DNA from 2 places in the Oceanobacillus caeni genome. Region 1 is predicted to be linked to the other one. Evidence: a T-box and tRNA genes for the amino acid it is inferred to sense, from the RefSeq annotation. Region 1 holds a T-box; the other holds one or more tRNA genes.

Region 1 (5,491 bases):
ATTTTCATTTAATCCGCCTTTTTTTGTTCCAAATAAGATTTTACTAGTTCTTCTATCACTTCGTCACGTTCAACTTTTCTTATTAGATTTCTGGCATCATTATACCTAGGAATATATGCTGGGTCACCTGATAATAAATATCCGACAATTTGATTAATTGGATTATAACCTTTTTCTTTTAAAGAACCGTGGACTGTGAAAAGTATTTCTTTTATGTCCTGTTCGTATGGTTCTTCAGAAAAGTTAAACTTCATTGTTTTATCGATTGAACTCATTTTGACACCCCGTTCTTAGAAAAACTATCATTTTCTTTAACTATTGGAAGCATACCATATGTTTATATAAAGATAAACTTATTATTTATTTAATTGTCTCCAACACGTAATCTTTTGCGGATTGAACAGCTTCCAAGATCTTAGCAGGATCTTTACCACCCGCTTGAGCCATATCTGGACGACCTCCCCCGCCGCCACCACAAATTTGTGCAGCCTGCTTAATTAACTTACCTGCATGGAAACCTTTCTCAACTAAATCCTTCGATACACCAGAAGCAAGTTGAACCTTTCCGTTGTTTTCTGTTGCTAATAAGATGATACAAGAACCTAACTTTTGTTTTAAATCATCAATCATATTTCTTAACTGGTTCATATCTCTCACATGAACTTGTTGAGCTAATAAGGTTACACCTTCTATGGTTTCAACCTGTTCCATAACCTGCGAACTTTCTGCATTTGCAAGTTTTGCACTTAATGATTCATTTTCTTTTTGCAATTGTTTCATTTCATGGAACATATTTTCAATACGTTCTGGAAGGCTTTCTTCATTTGATTTAAATAAATTAGCTGATGTATGCAAAATATTTAATTTTCCATTTAAATATTGATAAGCTTCTTTACTAGTTACAGCCTCAATCCTTCTAGTTCCTGCTCCAATCCCGCTTTCCGAAACAAGTTTAAATAGACCTATTTCGGATGTGTTTTTAACGTGGCATCCCCCACATAATTCTAAACTAAAATCTCCCATTTGCACGACACGAACAATGTCTCCATATTTTTCACCAAATAGTGCCATGGCTCCCATTTCTTTCGCTTCTTGTAGTTTTTTAAGACTTATTTCCACTGGAATGGCTTCCCATATTTTCTCATTAACAATTTCCTCGACTTTTCTTAACTCTTTATCAGATAATGGATTAAAATGAGAAAAGTCGAATCGTAATCTTTCTGGTGTTACTAAAGAGCCCGCCTGATTCACATGAGAACCGAGTACATCTTTTAACGCCTGATGAAGTAAGTGTGTTGCTGAATGGTTCTTAATAATAGAATTACGGAATTCAGAATCCACAGCCGCTTTCACCGTATCATTTACATTTAATTCTCCATCTTTGACTATAACACGGTGAATATTCTGGCCTTTTGGAGACTTCTGTACATCCTCAACAAGGGCAGAGGCATTATCAGTATAGATCCATCCCTTATCCGCAACTTGTCCGCCACTCTCAGCGTAAAATGGAGTTTTATTTAAAAATAGGAAAACCGTATCTCCTGTTTTAGCAGTATTAATCATTTCACTTCCGTCAAATAATGCAACAACCTTGGTATCAATCTCTAAATTATCATAACCGATAAATTCACTGTCAACTTCAATTTCACTTAATACAGTATCTTGAACTTGCATAGAGTCTACTTTTTGTCTTGCATTTCTTGCCCGGCTACGTTGTTTATCCATTTCTTTGTTATATCCAGCTTCATCAATAGAGAAACCATGTTCTTCCACATATTCCTCTGTTAATTCTTTAGGGAAACCGTATGTATCATATAAACGGAATACTTCCTCCCCAGGGAATACTTTACTTCCATTTGCTTTCTCTTTTTCAATAATCGTTGTTAATATCTCTAATCCATCATTCAATGTTTCATGGAATCGTTCTTCTTCCACTTTTACAACAGATCCAATAAATTCTTTTTGTTTTAACACTTCTGGGTAAAAATCTTTCATAATTTCCCCAACTGTTTCTACTAATTCATACATAAATGGCTTATTAATACCAATTTCTTTAGCAAATCTTACAGCTCTACGTATGAGTCTTCGTAAAACATATCCTCTACCTTCATTCGATGGTAATGCACCATCACCAACGGCAAAACTAACTGTTCGAATATGGTCAGCAATTACTTTAAATGCAGTATCACCTTCCATTGATTTCCCATACGTCGTAGTAGCTAATTCTTCTGTTTTCCGGATGATAGGTAAAAATAAGTCTGTCTCGAAGTTTGTAGGTGTATTTTGAATTACCGAAGTTACACGTTCTAATCCCATACCTGTATCAATGTTTTTCTTTGGTAAAGGCGTATAGGTGTGATCTGGGTTATGGTTAAATTGAGAGAAGACTAAGTTCCAAATTTCTAAATAACGGTTATTCTCTCCACCAGGATATAATTCAGGATCATTCGGGTCATTTCCAAATTCTTCTCCTCTATCATAAAAAATCTCTGTATTTGGACCACTCGGACCCTCACCAATATCCCAGAAGTTTTCTTCAATACGGATAATTCTTTCTTTCGGTAATTTAATATCATTTAACCAAAAATCATAAGCTTCATCGTCTTCTGGGTGAACCGTAACTGATAATAATTCTGGATTAAGGTTCAACCATTTCTCATCCGTTAAAAATTCCCAAGCCCATTCAATCGCTTCTTTTTTAAAATAATCGCCAATAGAAAAGTTCCCTAGCATTTCAAAAAATGTATGATGCCTGGCTGTATATCCGACATTTTCGATATCATTGGTACGAATAGCTTTTTGAGCATTAACCATACGTGGGTTTTCCGGTATAACACGACCATCAAAATATTTCTTTAAAGTCGCTACACCACTGTTAATCCATAATAGAGAAGGATCATCTTTAGGAACTAGAGATACACTTGGCTCCACGCGATGACCTTTCTCTTTAAAAAAATCAATATACATTTGTCTAATTTCTGCTGATGTTAACTGTTTCATACATTAATCCTCCAATATCGACTTATTAAATGATGAAATCTTTAAGAACAAAGGCGCAAGCGCCCGTTTAGCGACGTACGGACTGGACTGAGCCGTAGGAGATAAAGGAAACACGACGAACGGAGTGAGTCGATGTTGACTTATCGTACGGAGGTGAAGGAAGTATCGCTAGTCGCTGGGCGCTGGAGCCGGACGTGGCTATTTCTGTATCTAAGTGATCCACAGCCATACAAATTTTAGAATTCCTAGATAACTAAAAAAAACTCCTCTCTGCATGCATGCAGGGACGAGATTTATTCGCGGTACCACCCTATTTATGAACTAATTTTTCGTTCATCACTTAGATCATCATAACGGTATGAAACCGGCGAGTATTAATCGCACTCCAGTGTAGCTTTCCATGATTTTGAACTAGGATTTTTTTCAGCCAATGAAAACCCTTCTCTAGAAGCCAAATAATCATGTACTTTTCACCTTCAATGTTTTTATATTAATTTATTATAAAGGAGACTTCCATCAGTGAGGTATTTCCTTCATCCCCCACTAATGGTTAGTCGAACTTATCAGACCTTTACAGGCAGTCATGTGTCCATAACAAACTGAAATTCCTTATACTTTAATCCTTTAAAAAAGACAGACTTTATTAAAGTATAAAAAATATTAAAGTACTTGTCAATTACGAATAGGTATTGTAGAAATATGTGTTACAATCACTTTAATAATTGACATGACGGGAACTGCTAAAATCATTCCGATAACACCAAACAGTTGACCTCCTAATAAAAGGACAAAAATAATAGCAATAGGATGAATCGCCACGCTCCTACCTACTATGTACGGAGATAACAAATTTGCTTCTATAATTTGAATAACGAAAATACTAACAACGGCAAATAAGACTAATTTGATAGAATTTGTCGTTGTAAAAGCTATAATAACAACAGGTACTGCACCAATAATAGGTCCAAAATAAGGAATAATATTCGTAACTCCCATAATAACGCCTAATAACAAAGAGTAATCAATATTCAAAAACCTGAAAATAATAAATGCTGTTAAGCCAACAAAAAAGCAAACAATAAATTGTCCACGAATGTAATCCCCTAAACTATCATCTATCGCGTGAACAATTTTGGTTGTTCGTGTTTCATACTTTTTAGGAATGAATTTCTTCAAAAATAATTTGATTTTGTCATAGTCCTTTAAAAAATAAAAAACCAGTACCGGAATCACTGTAATGGTAATGACCATATCAAAAATTTTCGTATAACCACTAATTATTTTTGTTAATAATTGATCTAGTGAATCCTCTACATTAATAAAAAATTCATCCATTTTATCGTGTACGGTTTCCGGCATGAATGAGGTATATTCATATAAACTATAAATCATCGTTTGATACGTTTTTGTCATTTCTGGTAAGTGATTAGCCAAATCTTGAATTTGTTGGATAATTAAAGGATAAAGTTTATATACCAAATATCCAACCCCACCAAAAAACAAAATATAAATAAGTAAAATCGCTATTCCTCTATGAATGTTATAACTACAAAGCTTTTCAATAACAGGATATAGTAAGTAAGCGATTAAGCATGAAATTAAAAATGGGGTTAATAGCTTCCATAGGAAAACAAAGATTTTACCATAATAAGGAAAGGTTTTTATAAGTAAAAAAGCAAAAAGTATGAATAGTACTCCAAAAATAAGCCAGTATATAATTGATATTCTCTTTTCATCACGAAACATAATTAGAACCTCCTTAGCTTTATTTTTTATAACTAAGGAGTTCTATTGTAATCTTAGTTCTTCTTCCGAAAATAAATCATTTAATGAACTTAAACTACCATCCGCTTCGATTTGATGAACCGCTAATTCATTATTTACTACCGTCATTTCGATGAAACAAGACCAACAATAAAAATTCTGTGCTCCTATTTTTCCAATATCTTTGCTATTACAATTAGGGCAACGCATTATCATCTAAACACCTCTTTTTTTGATGAGTTTTCAATGATAGGCTTGCCCATTTTTTTCCAAAATATACTATTTAATCCATAAAATCATACGGAGATAACTCTTCATCGGTATTTTCAGATTCTAAGACTTGCATTTTTTCAATATCCAGTCTTTTAGAAAGTCGTTCATTTAGTGATGTATATCTCCTGTTTGTATCAATCGTTTGGATACCTTTTAAAAATGCGTTTTTTTCACCACAAATAATTAAAGAATCCTTACTTCTTGTAATGGCGGTATATAATAAATTTTTTCTTAGCATTCTATGATAGGTTGTAACTACCGGAAATACTACTATTGGAAATTCACTTCCTTGTGATTTATGGATGGAAATGCAATATGCATGTGTAAAATTCACATAATCTTTTCTAGGATATACTACTTCCCTATCGTCATAAGAAATCACTATTTGTTCTTCATTTTCCTTATTTTCATCAGGCTTAAAGATAGCCACAATTTCACCAATGTCTCCATTATA
Region 2 (5,491 bases), on a different contig from region 1:
AATTAAAGAAGGAACTCTATTATGGGAACCAAGTGAAGAGCAAATAGAGAGAGCTAATATCACCGAATACATAAGTTGGTTAAAGTCACATAAAAACTTAAACTTCTCTAATTATCAATCGCTTTGGCAATGGTCTGTCGATGATGTTGAATCATTCTGGGCATCGATTTGGGAGTACTTTCAAATTCAATCTAAAAATCCATATGAAACTGTGTTAACAACTCATGCAATGCCGGGTGCAAAATGGTTTCCTGAATCACTTATTAATTATACGGAACACATTTTTAAAAATAGAAAAGATGACCAAATCGCTATTATACATACTTCTGAAAATAGAGAGAAAGCCGAAGTAACTTGGAAGAAGCTTTATGAAGATACAGCAAAAGTGCAACAAACATTTAAAAAATTAGGTGTAGTCAAGGGAGATCGTGTCGTTGCTTATATGCCAAATATTTACGAAACCGTTGTTTGTTTCTTAGCAACAGCAAGCCTTGGTGCAATCTGGTCTAGCGCTTCTCCGGACTTTGGCACCCAAAGTGTTATTGACCGCTTCAAACAAATTGAACCTAAAATAATGATTGCAATTGACGGATACGAATATGGTGGTAAAACATTTAACAGAACGGAAACCGTCACCAAAATCCAATCCGAACTACCAACCCTAGAAGCAACGATTGCTATTCCATATTTAGATGATTCAAATGCTAATTTTAATGCTTATAAAAATCCGATTCATTGGGACCGAGTTGTTTCATTTAACGAGTCCAAACCAGCACTCACCTATGAATATGTCCCTTTTAATGACCCACTGTGGATATTGTTTTCCTCTGGGACAACTGGTAAACCAAAAGCAATTGTTCAAAGCCAAGGTGGTATTTTATTAGAGCATTTAAAAGCATTAACTTTTCATGTTGACCTTGCTGAAGAGAGTCGCTTTTTCTGGTTTACGACAACAGGTTGGATGATGTGGAATTTCCTTGTAGGAGGATTACTTACTGGTAGTACCATCATTTTGTACGATGGAAATCCTAGTTATCCCGATAAAAACAGGCTCTGGAAGTTAGCAGAAGAAACAAAAGCAACTGTTTTTGGAACTAGTGCTAGTTATATTTCCGCTTGTATGAAAGATGGTATGAAGCCAGGAGAATCCTTTGATTTATCATCCTTAAAGAATATAAGCTCGACAGGCTCCCCTCTTCCTCCAGAAGGCTTCCAGTGGTGTTATGATAATGTCAAAAGGGATTTATGGATAGCTTCAGTGAGTGGTGGTACGGATGTATGTTCAGCATTTATTTTAGGCTCGCCCATTCTTCCAGTTCATGCCGGTGAATTACAATGTCGTGGCTTGGGTGCAAAGATAGAGAGTTTTGATGATAAAGCACAAAGTAAAATTAATGAAATTGGAGAACTTGTTTTAACAGAACCATTCCCTTCCATGCCAATCTTTTTCTGGAATGATAAAAATGGATCCCGTCTAAATGAAAGCTATTTTGATGTATACCCAGGGATTTGGCGACATGGGGATTACTTAAAAATTACAGATCGAGGTACTTGTGTCATCTATGGTCGATCAGATGCAACGATTAATCGTGGTGGAATCCGAATTGGGACAAGTGAAATATACCGTGCAGTAGATAATATTAATGAAGTTTCCGATAGTTTAATTGTGGATGTACCGAATCAAAATGGGGATTCGACTACCCCACTATTCGTTGTGATGAAAGATGGTTACACCTTAACAAATGAGTTAAAACAAGCCATTAAAGAACAAATTCGCACTCAATGTTCCCCAAGACATGTTCCTACAGGTATTTATGAAGTTCCTGATTTACCTAGAACATTAAATGGCAAAAAGCTGGAAGTACCTATTAAGAAGTTATTAATGGGGAAACCAGTCGATCAAGTAGTCAATAAAGGATCATTAACCAATGCAAAGGCATTAGATTATTTTATAAAGTTTGCTGAAAAATACGATTAAAAAAAAGAGGGGAACGAATCTCATAGATTGGTCCCCTCCCCATTTAAACTTAACTGCTTTTTCTTATACATAAGGCTAAATCCTACATAGGCAAGAAAGGATAAAAACATAGCTGAAACAACGGTGTGCATTCCTAGTGGGTCTGGATAAAAGGATTCGAATAGAACATAGGAAACGATACCAACCACCATCGAGGCGATTGCTCCATATTTATTCCCCTTTTTCCAATAAAGCCCCATAATAATCGGCCACATAAATGTTACTTCTAGTCCACCTATTGCAAAAAGATTCATCCAAATAATTAAATCTGGTGGGTCTATCGCAATTAAAAATACAATGATTCCTAGTATTCCTGTTACTCCCATGCTTAGTCGCTGTATCGTTTTCCTTGATGCTTCTGGTTTAATATAATTAATGTAAACATCCTTTACGATAGTGGAACTTACTAATAACAATAAGGAGTCTACAGTCGACATAATTGCCGCTAGTGGAGCCGCTAATACAATACCAGCCAACCATGGAGGTAATACTTCAAGCGCAATTAATGGCATTACCGTATCACCAATTTCGACCCCAGGCATAACGGATCGTGCGAATACTCCAACTAAGTGCATATTTAGCATAATAAATCCAACTACAATCGTTCCAATAATAAGTGCACGATGAAGGGATTTTGTATTTTTATAGGACATCGCTCGCACAGCTATTTGTGGAAGTGCTACTACACCTATCCCAACTAAAATCCAATAAGATGAAACATAAGTTGGAGTTAATGTCCCATCAGCTCCATATGGTGTGATAAGGTTTGGATTTTCCATTCGTAAGTCCTGAATAATATTAGAAACTCCTCCACCAGCCAAAACAACACCAATTAATAAAATTAACGTTCCAACAAGCATAATTATCCCTTGAACCGCATCTGTCAACGTTACTGCACGAAATCCGCCAAATGTAACATATACTAATACAGTAATTACAAATATGAACAATGCTGAAGTATAGGGTAATCCGGTAAGGGACTCAATTAAACGTCCACCACCTATCCACTGTGCAGCCATTGTAGAGAAAAGGAATATAACAATACTAAATGCGGAAAGTAGCTCTACCCACTTAGATTGATAACGCTCCTTTAAAAAATCTACAATGGTAATTGCTTTATATTGGCGGGCTACAATGGCAAAGCGTTTTCCCAATATCATTAATGTAAAGTAACCAGTCGCTATCTGTGTTACGGATAGAAGCACCCAGCCTAGCCCTTCATTATAGGCAACACCTGGACCACCTATAAAACTACTTGCACTTCCATATGTGGCCATCATCGTCATAGCTAGTACAAAGCCACCTAAACTTCGTCCACCTAAGTAATAATCTTGAAGAAATGATTCTGATGACTCTTTTTGCCGACTAGCAAATAATCCAACTAAAAAGATTAATACTACTGTCCCAAAAAGGGTAATGGTAGCTTGCCAATTCATTTATCTTTTAACTCCTCATCCTCAAATGGTATATCTTTAAAGAAACCTTTTACTATGATAAAAACTAGTATACATATGATGATACTTCCAAGTACACAGCTATAAAAAAACCATGATGGAAATCCAAAAACATAGGAATACTCAGAAGGATCTTTACTACCCAGTCCATATGCAAAGGCAAACCACCATACAAAGTTGAATAAAAATAACCCCACACCAATTAAGGCTTCACGATTGCCTATTTTTATACGATAATCTACCTTTTGATTCTCTTTATCCTTATTCAAGGTCCATCCTCCTAGTAATTATATATTCTATATAATAATGCAATACTTAGTTAAGTGTAAATCATTTAGACCATTTATTAAATGGATATTGAAATAATTAGTATTCCCCTATATAATGGTAATAAATCGGGGCATTAGCTCAGCTGGGAGAGTGCTTCACTGGCAGTGAAGAGGTCAGGGGTTCGAGCCCCCTATGCTCCATTCATAACCAAACAAAAGAACACTCTTGCTTATTCAACTATAGAATGAGCAAGAGTGTTTTTTTCATAACTCCTTCATATCGGAATTCTAATAAGTAATTACTTTTATCCCCTTAATTATATTCCAAATAAAGTAGTATATATCAATAAGGAAACATATGACTACAGCGATGATGGTTGCAATGAAAAATGCTCCAGTAGGTTCTGATAACCCTAATCCTAAGGTTCCAAGAACAAGAATAGCAATAAGTGAAGCAATGGCTGGAATTATATGTGTCCATAGTGCTTTTTTCGCATGTAGTTTGGTTGTTTCATTTCCGAAAATCCACACAAGGATTGGAAATAAGATAGGTGCAAAAAAGATACTCCAATAACACAGTGCAGATAATAATTTATTTTCTTCTATCATAATCACCTGATTTCCTAATTAATAGATAAGCAATTTGAACTTTAGCAACCAAAAACATAGTCGGAAATATCATCAATAATCCTATTACATTTAGACCTAAACTAGGCAATAGCTTTTAAAAATGTGCCCAAGACAACAAAAAGACTCTCACTCGACAAAGTAAGAATCCCCAAATTCAAAGGCGAGAGATTTCCTTCGCCCAACCATATTCTCCCCTTAGAATAACCGATTTATTCTAAGGGGTCAAGGAGTGAGTTAACTAACTAAATTTCCTTTATACTAGGGTAGGTGTTTTGTTGCATTATTTTACCACATATAGGATAATATACCCGTATTTAGATAAATTGTTAGGGGGAATCGGTATTTATGAAAAAATACTAATATTATTAATGTCATTATTTGTTGTTGCAAGCTTAGCAGCCTGTGGCGATGAAGTTACGGAAGAAAAAGATATTAATTCCGTAAACACAGATGAAGAGAATGCAAATGAAGAAAACGATGAAGAGGCGGAATCAGAAACAAAGGAAGTTGCGGAAGTTGTTGCTGATGATAATTACATAAAAGCCACATTAGTAAGTGTAGAACATAAGGTGGATGAACTTTTTGATGAAGAAAAATATACGATTAACTTCGATTTGGAAAATAAAACAAGTGATAAGCTGACCGTTCAAGCACGTGACGTTTCGATTGACGGTACAATGGTAGATGACATGGTATTCTTTAGTGAAGATATTGCCGGAGATAAAAAAGCTAACGGTAAAATGGATATCGAAAATTATGAGGGCGCTCTACCAGAAATGAAAGAGGATATTGAATTCACACTAATTATAGTTGATGATGAAACTTATGAAACTTTAGCCGAACATGATGTGAAAGTAGATTTTTAATAGATTATGTTATTAAGGCACTCTTAAACGGGTGTCTTTTTTGTTTTGTAATTATGGAGGTGGTGACCGTTTTGGTGTTCCTAACATCTTTGATTAATTTAGCTGTTGCAGGAATTAACCTCACGATAGCTATTAAAAAGCTATTAAAACAACAAAAGAAACAAAAAAGACTCTCGCTCCACTAAGCGAAAGTCCTAACCAAAACAATAGGTGAGGGATAATTCCCTCGCCTACACCATATTCTATTCAGAATAT

The links. The T-box of region 1 lies ahead of alaS (alanine--tRNA ligase). A T-box ahead of a tRNA ligase gene usually reads a tRNA of that ligase, here a tRNA-Ala.
Region 2: it encodes a tRNA-Ala, which carries the amino acid that the T-box ahead of alaS (alanine--tRNA ligase) is inferred to sense. The anticodon was not compared.

What each region holds. Positions count from the first base shown of each region.
Region 1 covers NZ_JBHTKV010000002.1:16,993-22,483, forward strand. Annotated here, with positions in the region: gene ruvX (Holliday junction resolvase RuvX) at 1-8, opposite strand, end outside; gene ACFQ18_RS02600 (IreB family regulatory phosphoprotein) at 9-275, opposite strand; gene alaS (alanine--tRNA ligase) at 361-3,000, opposite strand; T-box leader at 3,280-3,489, opposite strand; gene ACFQ18_RS02610 (AI-2E family transporter) at 3,673-4,746, opposite strand; gene ACFQ18_RS02615 (hypothetical protein) at 4,789-4,974, opposite strand; gene recD2 (SF1B family DNA helicase RecD2) at 5,048-5,491, opposite strand, start outside.
Region 2 covers NZ_JBHTKV010000012.1:60,332-65,822, forward strand. Annotated here, with positions in the region: gene ACFQ18_RS10370 (acetoacetate--CoA ligase) at 1-1,978, shown strand, start outside; gene panF (sodium/pantothenate symporter) at 1,999-3,453, opposite strand; gene ACFQ18_RS10380 (YhdT family protein) at 3,450-3,740, opposite strand; tRNA gene ACFQ18_RS10385 (tRNA-Ala) at 3,869-3,941, shown strand; gene ACFQ18_RS10390 (DUF4870 domain-containing protein) at 4,029-4,349, opposite strand; gene ACFQ18_RS10395 (hypothetical protein) at 4,646-5,236, shown strand.